Regions from separate parts of the uncultured Gilvimarinus sp. genome, predicted to be linked through region 1. Evidence: predicted binding sites of a transcription regulator. Region 1 holds the regulator's gene; the other holds the start of a gene.

Region 1 (8,011 bases):
ACTATCGTCGCGTTTGGCACGTCGGCACCCGAGGTCGTCGTCTCGCTTAACGCAGCACTGCGCGGTGCAGGAGACCTGGCGGTGGGCAATGCACTCGGCTCAAACCTGGCCAACATTGGCCTCGTACTGGGCGCTACCGCACTAATTGCGGTGCTGCCAGTACAAAACCACCTGCTAAAAATAGAGCTGCCGGTTCTGCTGTTTGTCACCGCTCTAGCTGGATGGTTCCTGAGCGACGCCCACCTCTCTCGCCAAGAGGGCTGGGCGATGCTGGCGTTGTTGCCCTGCGCCATGGGGTTGATCATCTGGAGCAAACGTCACCACCCGGAAGAGGTTGAAGACGATATTCCAGTCATGAGCCGGTTCGCGTCAATCGCTTGGTTTATTGTCGGGCTGGTCATCTTGATCATCAGCTCCGATTTACTGGTGCGCGGCGCCAGTGAACTGGCCCTAGCCTTTGGCGTCAGCCCACTGGTTATCGGTCTTACGGTGGTCGCGGTAGGTACTAGCCTACCGGAGCTGGCGGCATCGGTTGCCAGCGCCCTTAAAGGCCATTATGACATCGCTATCGGCAATGTAATCGGCTCTAATCTGTTTAACATTTTAGCGGTAATGGCCATACCGGGCATCATTGCCCCACTCGACATGGAGTCCGCCGTTTTTAATCGCGACTTTCTGGCCATGGGCGCCTTAACACTGATACTTGCCATCGCTTTGTATATCAGCTTTTTAACCCGCCGCAACAGCGGTGGGGCAGCGCTGGGCAAACCACTCGGCCTGCTGCTGCTAGCGCTGTATGCCGGTTATTACGTCCTGCTGTTGGCTTAATGCATTATACTAGCGCCCATCAAAAGCATTAGGAATCACGCAATATCATGACGGAATTCGATTTTGGCCAGTCAGCGCTGCGCACCATTGAGCTTGAGACTCAAGCGGTCGCCGAGCTGCGCGGTCATATTGATGAGCAATTTAGCCGCGCCTGCCGCCAGATTTTAAAGTGCACCGGTCGTGTCATCGTCTCGGGCATGGGCAAGTCTGGTCATATGGGCAAAAAGATAGCGGCGACATTGGTTAGCACCGGCACCCCCGCGTTTTTTATGCACCCAGGTGAAGCCAGTCACGGCGATCTGGGCATGCTAACGCGCGATGACCTGCTTATTGCCATTTCCTACTCCGGCAACTCCCCCGAACTACTGACGCTTTTACCGCTGATTAAACGGCTAGGCGTGCCAATGATCAGCATGACCGGTGCGCCCGAGTCGGTATTGGCGCAAGCGGCCGACGCTCACCTCAGTATCGCCGTCGAGCGCGAAGCCTGCCCGCTGGCACTGGCGCCAACATCCAGCGCGACCGTCACCACAGTGCTAGGAGACGCCCTCGCCATCGCCCTGCTTGAGGCCCGCGGCTTTACCGCCGAAGACTTTGCTTTCTCGCACCCCGGTGGCTCACTGGGGCGCAAGCTGTTGCTACGAGTCAGCGACGTCATGCACAGTAAAGATGAACTGCCGGTCGTTGCAAAGCACGACACCCTAGCCCGAGCGCTACTGGAGATGACCACGAAAGGCTTTGGCATGACCACGGTAGCTGAAGACAGTGGCGAGCTTGCCGGCATCTTTACCGATGGTGATTTGCGCCGCAGTATTGATCGCGGCGTGGACATACACTCGGCGCAAATGCACGAGATTATGAATCACAGCCCGACCACCGTCGCACCCGACACGCTCGCCGCCGAGGCGCTTAACCTTATGGAAACCCGAAAAATTACCGCCTTGGTGATCACGGGCGACAACCGAGTCCCTACCGGCGTTGTCCATATGCACGATCTTTTGCGCGCTGGCGTTATTTAATCGCACCGCGACCTTACACACTCTCCAATACAGCCATTAACTTATGACCGAAGAAACCCTAACCCGCGCACGCCGCATTAAATTACTATTACTGGATGTCGACGGCGTGCTCACCGACTGCAAACTGTATTTTGATAACGCCGGCAATGAACTAAAAGCCTTTAATACACTCGATGGACAAGGCCTCAAATTATTGCAAAAATCCGGCGTCAAGGTGGGTATCATCACCGGCCGCACCAGTGCACTGGTGGCCCGTCGTGCTCGGGACTTAGGCATTACATTATTAATTCAGGGCCGCGAAGACAAATGGCAGGCACTGGGTGAAATGATCGAAGACATGAATATCGAACTTGATGAAATTGCCCACATGGGAGACGACTGGCCCGACTTAACCATCATGACCCGGGTGGGCCTGGCGCTGTCGGTTCCCAACGGCCACAGCGCGGTTACCGAGCGCGCCCACTGGATTAGCCATAACCGCGGGGGCGACGGTGCCGTGCGCGACGCCTGTGATTTAATTATGCAGGCGCAAGGCAGCTACACCGCCATGCTGGCGCCATTTATCGCAACTGAGGACTAAGCCTGTGCGGCCCCGGCAACCCAAATCTTGGATACTGCTTATGTCGATATGCAGCGCGCTGATTTATGGCGCACTGCAATACTCGCCCCGTGACATGCTGTTAAGTGACGAGAGCGCCAAGGCGCAAAAGCAATTCCCGCAATCGTATATGACGGGCATTGTCGATCGCACCTATAGCAACAACGGCAGCCTCAAACACAAAATGGTTGCCCGCTCTGTTACCTCGTTTAGCAATGGCACCATTAACCGCAGCGAAGTGGATCACCCCCACGTCACGCTTTATCGCCAATCGAGTACTGAGCCATGGCAACTTTCAGCCAAGCAAGGCACCAGTGTCAGCAACGCCATCACCCTGCGCGACAATGTGCAGGTATGGAACGAAAAAGGCCAATACGGCTGGGTGACCTTAACCACCGATGATCTAACCATCGACACTGACCAGCAATACGCGCATACCGACAAACCTGTTACCATGCGTAGCGAGCGCGGCACCACTCGCGCTGTTGGCCTCAATGCCGAGCTCGACAACGGACGTATTGAACTGCTATCCGAGGTAAAAGCCACTTATGCCCCTTAATGATATTAAGCGCTATTTAAAGACGGGCTTATTTCCGCGAGTCCCGGCGCTGGCTTTAGCCGCCGCAATGGCAATGATTGCCACAACAGCTCACGCCTTACCCGACGACCGCGAGCAAGACTTTCAGCTACAGGCCGACAAACAACTGTTTGATCAAAAAAATGGGCTAGTCACCTACACCGGCTCAGCGCGCCTCCAACAAGGCTCGTTGATCATCGATGCCGAGCGTATCGTGGTTCACTTTAAAAGTGACAATTCAGTCGCCAAAATCGAGGCATCTGGCTCCCCGGCACACTTTGAACAGCAACCCCAAGCCGACAAAGGCAAAGTGTTTGCCGAGGCTCACGAGATCAGCTACGACCACGACAAGCGCACGGTAACGCTCAGCAACAGCGCTAAAATCGAACAAGACGGCGCGATTATGCAAGGCCACAGCATTCACTATGACTTGGCCCGCGAACTCATCAACGCCCAGAGCGATGACAACTCGAACGAGCGTATCAAAATGGTGATTCCTGCCGGAGCGACCGAAAAATAATATGGCCACTCTTACTGCACACAACCTCGCTAAAAGCTACAAACGCCGCCAAGTCGTCGCTGACGTGTCGATGTCTGTTAGCAGCGGTGAAATTGTCGGCTTACTCGGGCCTAACGGCGCGGGTAAAACCACCTGCTTTTACATGATCGCGGGGCTGGTCAAAGCCGACAACGGCCGCGTCACCCTAGACGAGCTAGACCTGACACACCTACCGATCCACGGCCGGGCCCGGGCGGGCATTGGTTACCTGCCGCAAGAGGCCTCGGTGTTTCGCAAGCTGTCGGTGGCGGACAACATCCTCGCCATCTTAGAGACTCGACGCGATCTCAAAAAACCACAGCGCCTAGAGCAGCTCGAGCAGCTACTGCAGGAGTTTCACATCACCCACATTCGCGACAACCTCGGCATGTCGCTCTCGGGTGGCGAGCGCCGCCGGGTCGAAATCGCCCGCGCCCTGGCAACGGACCCGGCCTTTATTCTACTAGATGAGCCCTTCGCCGGGGTTGACCCTATCTCGGTCAGCGACATTCAGCACATTGTGCGTCACCTTAAGGATCGCGGCATTGGTATTTTGATTACCGATCACAATGTCCGAGAAACACTTGGCATCTGCGAAAAAGCCTATATCGTCAGCGAGGGCCATATCATCGCTGAGGGCAGCTCGGAGCAGGTTCTGGCCAATCAGAAAGTGCGCAAAGTCTACCTCGGTGACAACTTTATGCTGTAAAGCCGAGCAGCCGCACCACCACTTGACAATTTCTATTTTTTGACTTTCAGGCACAAAGATTGCTTAGTACTATTGCTTGGCTTGGTGTTGATGACTAAACTCCACAGTTACAACAACACAATCTGAGTGCCATTGCTAACATTATGAAGCAGTCCCTACAGCTAAAGTTGGGTCAACAGCTCACCATGACGCCGCAGCTGCAACAGGCCATCCGCCTCCTGCAGCTATCGACGCTGGATCTGCAACAAGAGATCCAAGAGGCGCTGGACTCCAACCCCATGCTCGAAGTTGAGGAGAACCTCGACGACAACACTGGTAGCGACCAAAAGGATAGTGACACCGACGGCAAAGATGAACGCCGCGATAACAGCCAGGACGAGCTGAACCCCGCAGACCCAGCGAGCACCCAAACCACCGCCGAGGCGGACGAACCCACCGCTGACAGCGAGTGGAGCGAGTCGATCCCGCAAGACCTACCCGTTGATACCAGCTGGGATGATGTCTACGAGAGTTCGTCGTCAACATTACCCGCCAGTAACTACGAGGGCGACGATAACGACTTCGAAAGCCGTCGCGGCAATACCGAATCGCTCTACGACCACCTAATGTGGCAGCTCAACCTCACGCCCATGTCCGAGCGCGATGAGATCATTGCCCTGGCGATCATTGACTCCGTCGAGCCCTCGGGTCTTCTCAGTAGCAGTATCGAGGATATTTTTGAGGGTTTAACCGCCAATTGGGACGACCTAGAACTCGACGAGGTGCAGGCGGTACAACACCGCTTACAACAGTTTGACCCTTGCGGCACTTGCAGCATCGACTTAGTCGACTGCTTACTGGTGCAGCTGGCCCAATACGACAAAAGCACCCCTTTTTTAGAGGCGGCGCAACTGATTGTGCGCCAGTACTTGCCGTTGCTCGGTAGCCGCGACTACCGCCAACTGATGCGCAAGACCCGCCTCAAAGAACCTGAGTTAGCTCAAGCCGTGGCGTTGATTAAAACCCTTAATCCACACCCCGGCGATGGCATCAGCACCAGCGAAACCGAGTATGTCGTACCCGACGTGTTTGTGGATAAGAAGGAAGGACGCTGGACAGTTGAGCTCAACCCAGACATAGCGCCAAAGCTGCGGATCAACTCCGGCTACGCCTCTATGGTCAAACGCGCCGACTCCAGCCGCGACAACACCTTCTTAAAAGACAACCTGCAAGAGGCCCGCTGGTTTTTAAAGAGCCTGCAAAGTCGCAACGAAACTCTGCTAAAGGTGGCCACCTGTATCGTCGAAAAGCAACGTGGTTTTTTAGAGTACGGCGCCGAGGCCATGAAGCCACTGGTGCTGCACGATATTGCCGAGCTAGTGGAGATGCATGAGTCGACTATCTCGCGGGTCACCACCCAAAAGTACATGCACACGCCACAAGGCATATTCGAGTTAAAATACTTTTTCTCTAGCCATGTGAGCACCGATTCTGGCGGCGAGTGCTCGTCGACCGCAATCCGAGCTATTATTAAAAAGCTGGTCGCGGCAGAGAACCCGAAAAAACCTCTGAGCGATAGCAAAATCACCGAGATGCTTTCCGATCAAGGGATTCGCGTTGCCCGGCGTACAATCGCCAAGTATCGCGAGTCGTTGAATATTCCGCCTTCTAATGAGCGCAAAGGGCTGGGTTAAGACACCGGCCCATGTGACAGAACTTCTAATCCTTGCTATGTTGAAGTTCTGCCAATCGCTCGAGGCAATGCGCTAATACCAAGGGTGCAGCACAACAACTTAGGCAGCAGACAGACACGAGGAGCAGTGTATGCAAGTAACCATCAGCGGCCATCACGTCGATGTCACCGAAGCGATTCATAATCACATCGAATCCAAACTGGAACGACTGACTCACCACAGCGATTTGATCACCACAATCAATGTTACCGTGTCGGTAGAAAAACAAACGCAAAAAGCCGAGGCGAAGATTCACGTTAACGGCAAAGACATTTTTGCTGACGCCGAGTCAGACGATCTCTACACCTCGATTGATGCCATGACCGACAAGCTCGACCGGCAATTAATCAAACACAAAGAAAAACTTCGCAGCCACCGCTAATTAGTTACTAACAAGTTACGCAAAATACTATGCAAATTGCACAGATCTTATCGCCTGAACGTACCCTGAGCCGAATCGAAGGCGTCAGTAAAAAACGTGCCTTAGAAATTCTCGCCAACACCATTGCCGAGAGTATCCCCGGCATGGATGCCGACGAAATCTTTCGCCGCCTGGTCGCGCGTGAGAAACTCGGCTCGACCGGCATTGGCCACGGCATTGCCATTCCTCACAGCCGCCTGCCGGGCTGCGAAGCGACCATCGCCGCACTGATTACGCTCAAAGCGCCGATAGATTTTGATGCGATTGACGGCGAACCCGTCGACGTTCTGTTTGCCATGTTGGTACCCGATCAAGCCAATGACGAACATCTACACACGCTGGCAGCATTGGCCGGGGCGCTCAACGAAAGCGCCTATCGGCAAACTCTGCGCGATGCTGACAGCGGCCAGGCTCTATACGCGGCCGCCATCGCTCACGACAACGGATAGGTAGGCGTGTATGCACCTTGTCATTGTCAGCGGATTATCCGGCTCAGGTAAAAGTACCGCGCTCAATGCGCTGGAAGACTCCGGCTATAACTGCATCGACAACTTACCGATCAGCCTACTGCCAGCCTTAGTCGATCAAATTCAGCTGCATAAAGATGCCGACAACCAAAACTTTGCCATCGGGATTGATATTCGCGATGCCTGGCAAGACCTGGCAATGTTTCCAGTCGCCATCAAGCCACTGCGCGATGCTCGCCTGCCCTTTACCGTTATCTTCCTAGATGCTGATGCCGATAAAATCGTCCAGCGCTTTAGCGAGACCCGGCGCAAACACCCCCTAAGCAACAAACACACAAATTTAACAGAAGCGATTGAAACTGAGCAGCAGCTACTATTGCCTATGCGCGATAGCGCCGACTTAGTGGTTGATACCAGCGCATTAAACGTGCATCAATTACGGGAGCTAATTAAAGAGCGAGTGGCGGAGCCCGACGCAGAGGGTATGGCGGTACTGTTTGAATCTTTTGGTTTTAAACACGGGCCACCCAACAACGCCGATTTAGTCTTTGACGCACGCTGCCTTCCCAACCCCCACTGGGACCCTAACTTGCGCAGCCAAACCGGTATCGATCAGGATGTCGCGCAATTTCTTGACGAACAGCCGCTGGTGCAAGACATGCTGGCGGACGTAAAAGGGTTTTTAGAACGCTGGTGGCCGCATTATCGAGCCAACAACCGCAGCTACATTACTATTGCTATAGGCTGTACCGGCGGCCAACACCGCTCGGTTTACCTGTGTGAGAAGTTGCAGGCTCACTTTGCCAGTCAACTGGACAATGTCCAGGTCAGACATCGCGAGCTTGGCCACTCAACCAAAGAGAGCCATTAAATGCCAGAAAAGTTTGTTACCATCGTTAACCATAAAGGCCTACATGCCCGCTCTGCCGCCAAACTGGTTGCGCTAGCCAAAGAGTATCCCTGCCAAATACAGCTGCAGGCCGCGGATAAATCGGCCGACTGCGCCAGCATGATGGCATTAATGATGCTGGCCGCCGGTATGGGTACCGAGGTATGCGTACGTGCCGAGGGCCCCCAAGATCATGCGGCGGTCGAGGCCATCTGTGCGCTGATTGAAGCGGGATTCGACGAGCAAGACGAAT
Region 2 (8,011 bases), on a different contig from region 1:
TCGACAAACGCCGAGTTAATAACATTGACGCTGTCGCCTCGCGCCGCCGAAAAGCCCACCGCATCGCGGACCAGTGTGCTAAAGCGCTCAAGCTCGGCGTCACTCCACGCCTCGCTAACAGATTCGCCCTCGGCGTTAACCGTGCGTTTATTGTCCAGCACAACAGCCACGCTTAAACGCTCGATATTGCCCTGCTGCCGACGGGTGTAGCTAATCGTGCGGTCAACCTCGTAGTTGCGGGTAATATTCTCGCGGCTGTGCTGCGGCGTCGGCGTTTCGTCGCCGGCAAAATTGGGGTCGACTTGCTGGGGCACTTGACCGTCAACCGGTGGTTGGTTGCTAAGCGCTCCCGGAATGCCGCCGATTGCGACATCTCCTATTTGTTTTTCAGTTTGCGTCTGCTCACTGCGCAAAACCGGCTCGGTATCATCAAACGCCTCTTCTGCCTGCTCAATGGCGGTAAAGTCGACATCGGCGCTTACCTCGGCATGAAAGTTATCGGCGCCCACTACCGGAGCCAAAATACTGCTTACCCGGCTGGCGAGTTTCTCCTCAAGATTTAGGGTGTACTGGCGCTGCTTGTCGGCCAAGATTAACTCGGGCGACTCCTCACCCGTCGAGAGCAAGTTGCCGTATTGATCAATGACTGTAACGTCTTCGTTTTGCAACTCGCTAATACTGGAGGCCACCATATTAACAATGGCTTTAACTTGCTTAGGGTCCAAGTCGCGGCCGGCAAACAGCTCGACAAACACCGAGGCGGTAGGTTTTCTCGCGTCGCGTACAAACACCGAGCGCTTGGGCGTGGCTAAGTGAACCCGCGCCGAGCGCACGGCGTGAATACTGGTAATGGTACGCGCCAGCTCGCCTTCTAAGCTCCGCTGATACCGGGCGTTTTCAATAAACTGGCTGGTGCCTAGCGCTTGCTCTTTTTCGAGCAATTCAAAACCGACGGACTGGTTTTGCCCAATGCCTACCTCGGCCAACTTAAGGCGAGCGGTGTGAATATTTTCAGTGGTGACCAATAAAGCGCCGGTCGAGGGCTCAATTTTATAGGGGATTTGGTTTTGCTCTAAAATCGATACAACCTCGGCCGAGTCGAGCCGATCAAGGCTGCCGTAAAGCGGACGATACTCTTCACCCTGGCTCCACAGCACAATATAAAAACCAATGGCAACGGAGGCCGCCAACCCTAACATCAGGCCAATTTGGCGCAGTAGAGTTAAACCACCAAAGCCTTCAATCAGGTCGCTGCCCTTGGTGGATTTTCCCGAGGGTTCAGCATCCATTGTCGCGGTATCTGTCTGTGCCATAAGCTTGTTACCCAGTCCTTATTGTTAAATGGGCATGTTCATAACGTCGCGGTAGGCTTCTACCAATTTATTGCGCACCTGCACGGCTGCCTCAAACGAGACACTGGCTTTTTGCGAGGCGATCATCACATCGGTAATGTCCACGTTGGCGTCTCCGCGCTGGTAAGACTCCGCCATGGTGCCGGCCTCACTTTGCAGGTTGTTTACTTTGTTCACCGCGTCGCTCATTACCTCAGAAAAGCCCGGTACTTTTTGCGTCGACTGAACCTCACCCGGCTTGGCCGGACGATTGATATCGTTAAGCGCCTCTGGCTTCTGAAAGGCGTTGGTTTGCGCTTTAAGCGCTCGCATCTCGGTCAGCAGATTACTGATATCGACCCGGTTACTCATGGTCATACTCGCTATTTAAGTGGGCGAACAGGCGACAGGATTTTGGCGTTTTGCGTTTTTTTGCCGCGTTTATATCGATTAGTGCACAAAGTGGGCCAAAAAAACACCCGTCATAAACAAGCTGTAAACCTAAGTGCCCAAAATAAAAAATGGCCGCGCGGGTCACCCCGGCGGCCAACGGTCAAGGTAGCACTCGCCATTAAATATCGAGCGCAAAACCCTCATCTTTAAAGCGGGCAAGCTTATACCGCAGCGTGCGCGCGCTAATACCCAATCGTTCGGCGGTGTTTTTACGGCTGCCGCGCTCAGCTCGAAGCGCATCGGCGATAATCTCAAACTCATGGCGACGTAAATCACTGCCGAGCTCGGCCGGCGCTTGGCTCAAGCCTGCGGCATCATTTATCTTTTGCGGCTCGGCAAAATCCATTGCGCTAGGTGCCCGAGCCTCAGGTTGCGCTGTAGGCACGCTAGGGTTATCGAGCAAGCTAGGCTTGTCACTATAATGGGCGGTGGTGTGCAACCCTAAATCAGTGGCATTGATGCTAGTGCCGGCCTGTAAAATAAGGGCGCGCTGCATAATATTGTCCAGCTCACGCACGTTGCCCGGCCAGCGGTAAGCCAGCAAGGCTTGTTTTGCAGAAGCATCCAGCACCACCCGGCCACGCTTTTGTTTGCGCGCGTGGCGCTCTAACAGTTTAACCGCCAGCGGTACGATATCTTCCACCCGATCGCGCAGCGGCGCCCACTCTAAAGGCAAGACACTTAAACGAAAGTACAAATCCTCACGGAAGCGGCCCGCCACTACCTCGGCGCGCATATCGCGGTTTGAGGTGGCAATCACCCGCACATCCAGCGAAATGGTTTTGCGCCCGCCGACGCGCTCGACCTCGCGCTCTTGTAACACTCGCAGCAGTTTCGCCTGTAACCCAACATCCATTTCTGAGAGTTCATCCAACAGTAACGTCCCGCCGTTAGCTTGTTCAAACTTACCCGGTGCACTGGTATGCGCGCCGGTATAGGCGCCTTTTTCGTGGCCGAACAATGTGGCCTCTAGCATATTCTCTGGGATGGCTGCGCAATTGATGGCGACAAAAGGCTTATCGGCGCGGGGTGAATGGTCGTGTACATAGCGCGCCAACACCTCTTTACCAGTGCCAGACTCGCCAATAATTAATACGGTGGACTCTGACTGAGCAACGCGCTGTGCCAACTGCAATAGCTGCTTGCTGCCCGGCGCCTCAGCCACCGGCTGATCTTTAACACTGACCACACCGCCGACATGGCGGGCGACAGACTCCAGCAAAGCATCCGGCTCAAAGGGTTTAACCAAATAATCCACCGCCCCTTCTTTGATCGCCGAGACTGAATCGGCAATGCTGGCGTAGGCAGTGATTAATAATACCGGGATATGTGGATGGTCGGACTTCACTTGCTTTAACAGATCATAACCGCTCATTACCCCCATATTCACATCCGAGACAATCATGCCGACCTCGGCTCCGGCCTTTAAGTGGGCAATGGCGGACTCGGCACTATCGGCCTCGACAACCGGATAATCGGCCAACACCAATGTGTCGACGAGCGCTTCACGCAGGTTGGGGTCGTCCTCCACCACCATGACAGCGGGAGCGGTGGCCTGAGTGAGGTGCGTAGCTGTGTTTGACATAGTAAGTCTCCGGCAGACTTTAAACAGAAGTGGGGGAACCCGGCGCCATCGCCGGCAACAGTACCAGCGCCTGAGCGCCCTCGCCTTTATTGGAGCGCAAATTAAACCGGCCTCCGTGGGCCCGCGCGACCGCCTGCACCACCGCCAAACCGAGCCCAGTCCCCTGCGCCTTAGTGGTAACAAATAGCTCGCCCAAACTGGGCAGCAAATCTGCATCAATGCCGGGGCCATCGTCGCAAATCTCAATGGCCAGCCAATGCTCGCCCGCCAATTGTTGCGGGCTTATGGTGATACTGATACGAGCCTCGCGGCCGGCTGCTTGAATACCGTTATTGACCAAGTTAAGCAGCGCACTCACCAGCGCATCGCGATTGCACGACAGCGAATAATCGTCGCCTGTTACGCTCCAGTTAACGGTGCTATTTGAGGTTAATACCGGCACCTCCATCGCCTCGGCCAGATCGCTTTGCAAACTTGCCACGCTTAAGCAATCGCTGATGGGCAGCTCGCCCTTAACAAACAGCAGCATGTCTTGCACCTGCCGCTCCATATGATTGAGTCGATTGGAGACTTTCTCGGCAAATTGACGGCGCTGCTCAAGCGGCAACTGCTCTTTACGTAAGTGTCCGCAGTACAGCATAGCGGCCGACAGTGGCGTACGGATCTGATGCGCTAACGCAGAGACCATTTGCCCCAGTGCCGATAAGCGCTCGTGCTTGCTTAGCTCACTCTGCAAGCGACGGGTTTCAGTCTGATCGGTCAGTAAGATTATTTGCCCATCACTGCCCTGATTGCGCGTCGCGATACTGATACGCCGGCCGTCGCGCAATGAGATTTCGTGCCCGTCGTCTTGCCGTGGCGCAAACGAACGAGCAATGATATCGCGCCACAACTCGCCCTCAAGGGGTTCGCCCAACAGCTCGGTGGCGGCCGGATTACAATCGCGTACCCGGCCTTTACTATCCAGTACAACAACGCCGCCAGGCAGGACATTGAGTAAGCTTTCAAGCCGATTGGCAATACGCTCTTTTTCGGCCAGCTCATCAAGCCGCTGCTGGGTGACTTCGATTAGCTCATCGTTTAAGTCGGCCACGCGCTGCTCAAGCGCGCGATATGAGGTGGTGAGTTGATCGGACATCTGCGAGAACAGCTCAAACGCATCCGCCAGAGCCGCCGCTTTGTCCGGTGTGGTGGCGATATTTTTATCGATCCGTTCAATGTTCAAGACGTCAGCTTTGACCGTCATAGCAGTACCTTTTGGCTCGGCTCGCAATCATCGTGCAAGCAATCGGCGCAATGCAAACCCATCGCTATTGCTGTGTTACAGGGGGTAACTGCAAGCACAGTGCCAACAGAAATTGTCTATAAATATCAACAACTTAAAATATCACAAAAAAATGGGAGTCAATTCTTTGGCAGAGAAAGAGATAGTATGACGAGCGGACGTATTAGGTAGGAAGGTGACAACAAGACGCGTTGCAGTGGCCGGCATCCGCCGGCCACCACCGGGGCTAACGCTGTAAATCGTATTTGCGCATCTTTTCGACCAGCGTCGTGCGCCGAATAGACAGTTTATCAGCGGCGCGCGCGACAACGCCGCCGCAATCGTTCAGTGCCTGCTGAATCAGGTCACGCTCTAAGTTAGTCAAATACTCTCGCAAGTCAATGCCCTGCTCTGGCAGCAGGGCCGTGTCGTGTAAGCTCACAACGGCGGCACCGGGGGCAGATTCTTCCTCGAGGGTAAAGGATTCGTCCTCAACATCTACATGACGGTACTTGGGAGGTAGATCTTGAACCCCAACCACGCCATAAGGGTGCATAATCGCCATGCGCTCGACTAGGTTAGCGAGCTCGCGAATATTGCCCGACCAGGTGTGATTGCACAGCGATAAAATAGCCGCTGAGTTAAACCGTATCGAGCCGCGCTTTTCGCTCTCCATGCGCGAGACCAATTCGTTAATCAACAGAGGGATATCCTCGGAGCGATCTTTTAGCGATGGCAGCTCAATGGGAAAGACATTGAGCCGGTAATACAAGTCCTCGCGAAAGCTTCCCTCGTCAATCATGGACTCTAGGTTGCGGTGAGTCGCCGCAATAATACGAACATTGGTCGGCACAGTGCGGTTACTGCCCACGCGCTCATAGCACTTCTCTTGCAATACCCGCAGGATTTTTACCTGCATGTTAAGCGGCATATCACCGATTTCATCTAAAAACAGGGTGCCGCCTTCAGCCAACTCAAAGCGCCCAGCGCGGGCCGAGATTGCTCCGGTAAAGGCGCCTTTTTCATGGCCAAACAGCTCACTTTCTAGCAACTCGGCGGGAATCGCGCCGCAATTGACCGGTACGAAGGGCTTTTCTCGACGCGCCGAGTGGTAGTGCAGGTTGCGCGCGACCACCTCTTTACCCGTACCCGACTCACCGGTAATGAGTACCGACACTTCTTTATCGGCCACCTGAGTCATCATATCGCGAACGGATTGTACCTCGCGGCTGGTGCCTACTAAGGAGCGAAACAGATGCACCGGGCGGCGCTGGGCGCGCTGCTTATTAGAGTGTTGCGCGTCGCCAAACAAACGAGCGCGATGCAGAATATTGATTAGTGGCGTATAACTGACGGGGGTAGAAATCGCGCCTACGACTTTAATCCGAAGCTTGGCAGCATAGTTATCCAGCGCTTGTAACCGCGACTGCCCCACCAGGGCCACCGCTGTTTCGTCGTTCCACTGCTCTAGGCGATCCAGCAGCTGCTCCCCCCACAGGCGGCACTGCTCGCCAACCACGACCAACATAAAAGATTTGGCCTGATCCCCGTCCGCTAGGGTCGCCTCTAGCTCATCCGAGGTGGTAATACAGGTGTCTTCTTCGAGAAAACCAAAAATCGTCGCCAATTCTTGGCGACTTGAGTCGTTATCATCGACAATTAAAATTTTATTGTTTCGGCACATACTCGACCTTAAAACGGTCGTTCTGACGGTCACTCGGGAATAGGCCCAAGCCCTCAGAACGAAAAGCGGTATTTATATAGATAGCGGGTTTACTGGGATTAGTCAAACAATTGACGCGGCTATTTACAATAGCATATAAAACAAGACCTTACAGCTGCAATTTTGCGCTATAGAGATGGCAATCAAAAAAGCCTATAAGCCAACATTTGGTCGGCTTATAGGCTTTAAAATAATACTGCGTGTGGACGTTTCGCCGTCAACAAACCCGTGCTGGGCGCGTTTGACACTCGGTTAATAAATCGGCGTACATCTGTTTCAAATCGAGCATGGCCTGAAGCAGCGCACCGGGCTGCTGGCGGTTGATCTCAATAAGCCTATCGAGCACCAGGGTACAGGTATCATCCAGCTGCCGCACGCGGCGATAATCGCCGGCACCTAAAGCCGCACGCATATCCGCCTGTAGCTGCTGCAACTGAGCAACGCCGCCCTCTCCTGCCAGGCTTGGCGCGCTGGTGGCGACCAACCTCAAGAGTAGGCTCCGGCGGGCTGTGCACTTGAGTGATCAGAGATTTGGTCCCAGCTGGACTTAATATCACCCAACAACTGCGCGCATTCATCCAGCTTGCCGACATCGTTACCCCGGTTCGCTTGAATCAAGGTGCGAATCACATAATCGTACAGCTCATCAAGATTGGCGGTTAATTCACCACCTTCGGTATCGCTCAAGCTGCCCTGCAACCCCTGTACGATATTGACCGCTTTAGTGATCCGCTCAGACTTTTGCACAAAACTGCCACGCGCCAGCGCACCCTTGGCCTGGGCAATACGCTCCAGCGCGCCTTCAAATAACATTTGGATCAACCGGTGCGACGAGGCGTCCATCACACTCGATTGCACATTAACTTGCTGGTATTGCTTGGCGGCGCTGTAGGCATTCATAAAGTCACTCTCAATTAGCGGCGAAGTACAATTTTAAAGTTTACAGAGACATCTCACCCAATAACCGTAACGGCCGATATTCCAATAACTTTAAGCTTTTAACAGATTTTTTTGTGGCACACTTCGTGCTATTTTGAGGGCTAATAAAGCATAGTGTTCAATAGCGGCAGGCAATTGCCGCCCAAAATCTGGCAGCAACAAGGAACTTGGGTCCATGAGTGACATTTCTGAGACATTGCGGCAAGCGCAAGCACAACAAAACGCCTTAAAGGCCAACATCCAGTTCGAAAAAAACCTGGCGTTTTTCCAGCAAGTGCTGCCGGATATCTACGATCAATACCGTCACTACCAACCAGCAATCGTCAGGCCTATGGTTGATGATGACGGTCACTTCAATTTAGTTGACATCAAAACCAATCAAGCCCTATACCCTTACAACCCCGAACAATATTTGCGTGAAGCCGTCGATTACTACCTAAATGCTCCTAAGCATTATGTACTTGATTTTAGCGCCAAACACGGGGCCAACACCGATCAGGATATTCACTTCAAGAATCATAATGCCGCCATTGAAGAATTAAAAGAAGTGAGTCCGAAAGAACGAAAAGCCGGCACCGATGAGCCCATTCAATTTATGAAAATATTGGGGATCGGCAGTGGTTATCATATACCCGAGCTTATCGAACGCTTAAACATTCAAAACTTGTGCATCGTTGAACCTTCCACCGACTGCTTTTACTCATCGCTGTATTGTA

The links. Region 1 encodes sigma-54, which starts transcription at its own class of promoters, with help from an activator protein. Its sites were predicted from a motif close to TGGCACANNNNTTGCNNT; they were not measured.
Region 2: fliE (flagellar hook-basal body complex protein FliE) is a predicted target of sigma-54. The motif match lies at 1,784-1,801, and genes of this name have one in related genera.

What each region holds. Positions count from the first base shown of each region.
Region 1 is NZ_CAXAUC010000004.1:125,663-133,673, reverse strand. It holds gene AACY82_RS09010 (calcium/sodium antiporter) at 1-828, shown strand, start outside; gene AACY82_RS09005 (KpsF/GutQ family sugar-phosphate isomerase) at 876-1,847, shown strand; gene AACY82_RS09000 (HAD-IIIA family hydrolase) at 1,891-2,427, shown strand; gene lptC (LPS export ABC transporter periplasmic protein LptC) at 2,468-3,004, shown strand; gene lptA (lipopolysaccharide transport periplasmic protein LptA) at 2,994-3,542, shown strand; gene lptB (LPS export ABC transporter ATP-binding protein) at 3,544-4,269, shown strand; gene AACY82_RS08980 (RNA polymerase factor sigma-54) at 4,413-5,942, shown strand; gene raiA (ribosome-associated translation inhibitor RaiA) at 6,073-6,363, shown strand; gene ptsN (PTS IIA-like nitrogen regulatory protein PtsN) at 6,393-6,851, shown strand; gene rapZ (RNase adapter RapZ) at 6,862-7,740, shown strand; gene AACY82_RS08960 (HPr family phosphocarrier protein) at 7,741-8,011, shown strand, end outside.
Region 2 is NZ_CAXAUC010000001.1:759,710-767,720, forward strand. It holds gene fliF (flagellar basal-body MS-ring/collar protein FliF) at 1-1,313, opposite strand, end outside; gene fliE (flagellar hook-basal body complex protein FliE) at 1,338-1,703, opposite strand; gene AACY82_RS03300 (sigma-54 dependent transcriptional regulator) at 1,903-3,369, opposite strand; gene AACY82_RS03305 (ATP-binding protein) at 3,389-4,615, opposite strand; gene AACY82_RS03310 (sigma-54 dependent transcriptional regulator) at 4,881-6,317, opposite strand; gene AACY82_RS03315 (hypothetical protein) at 6,574-6,846, opposite strand; gene fliS (flagellar export chaperone FliS) at 6,843-7,256, opposite strand; gene AACY82_RS03325 (6-hydroxymethylpterin diphosphokinase MptE-like protein) at 7,471-8,011, shown strand, end outside.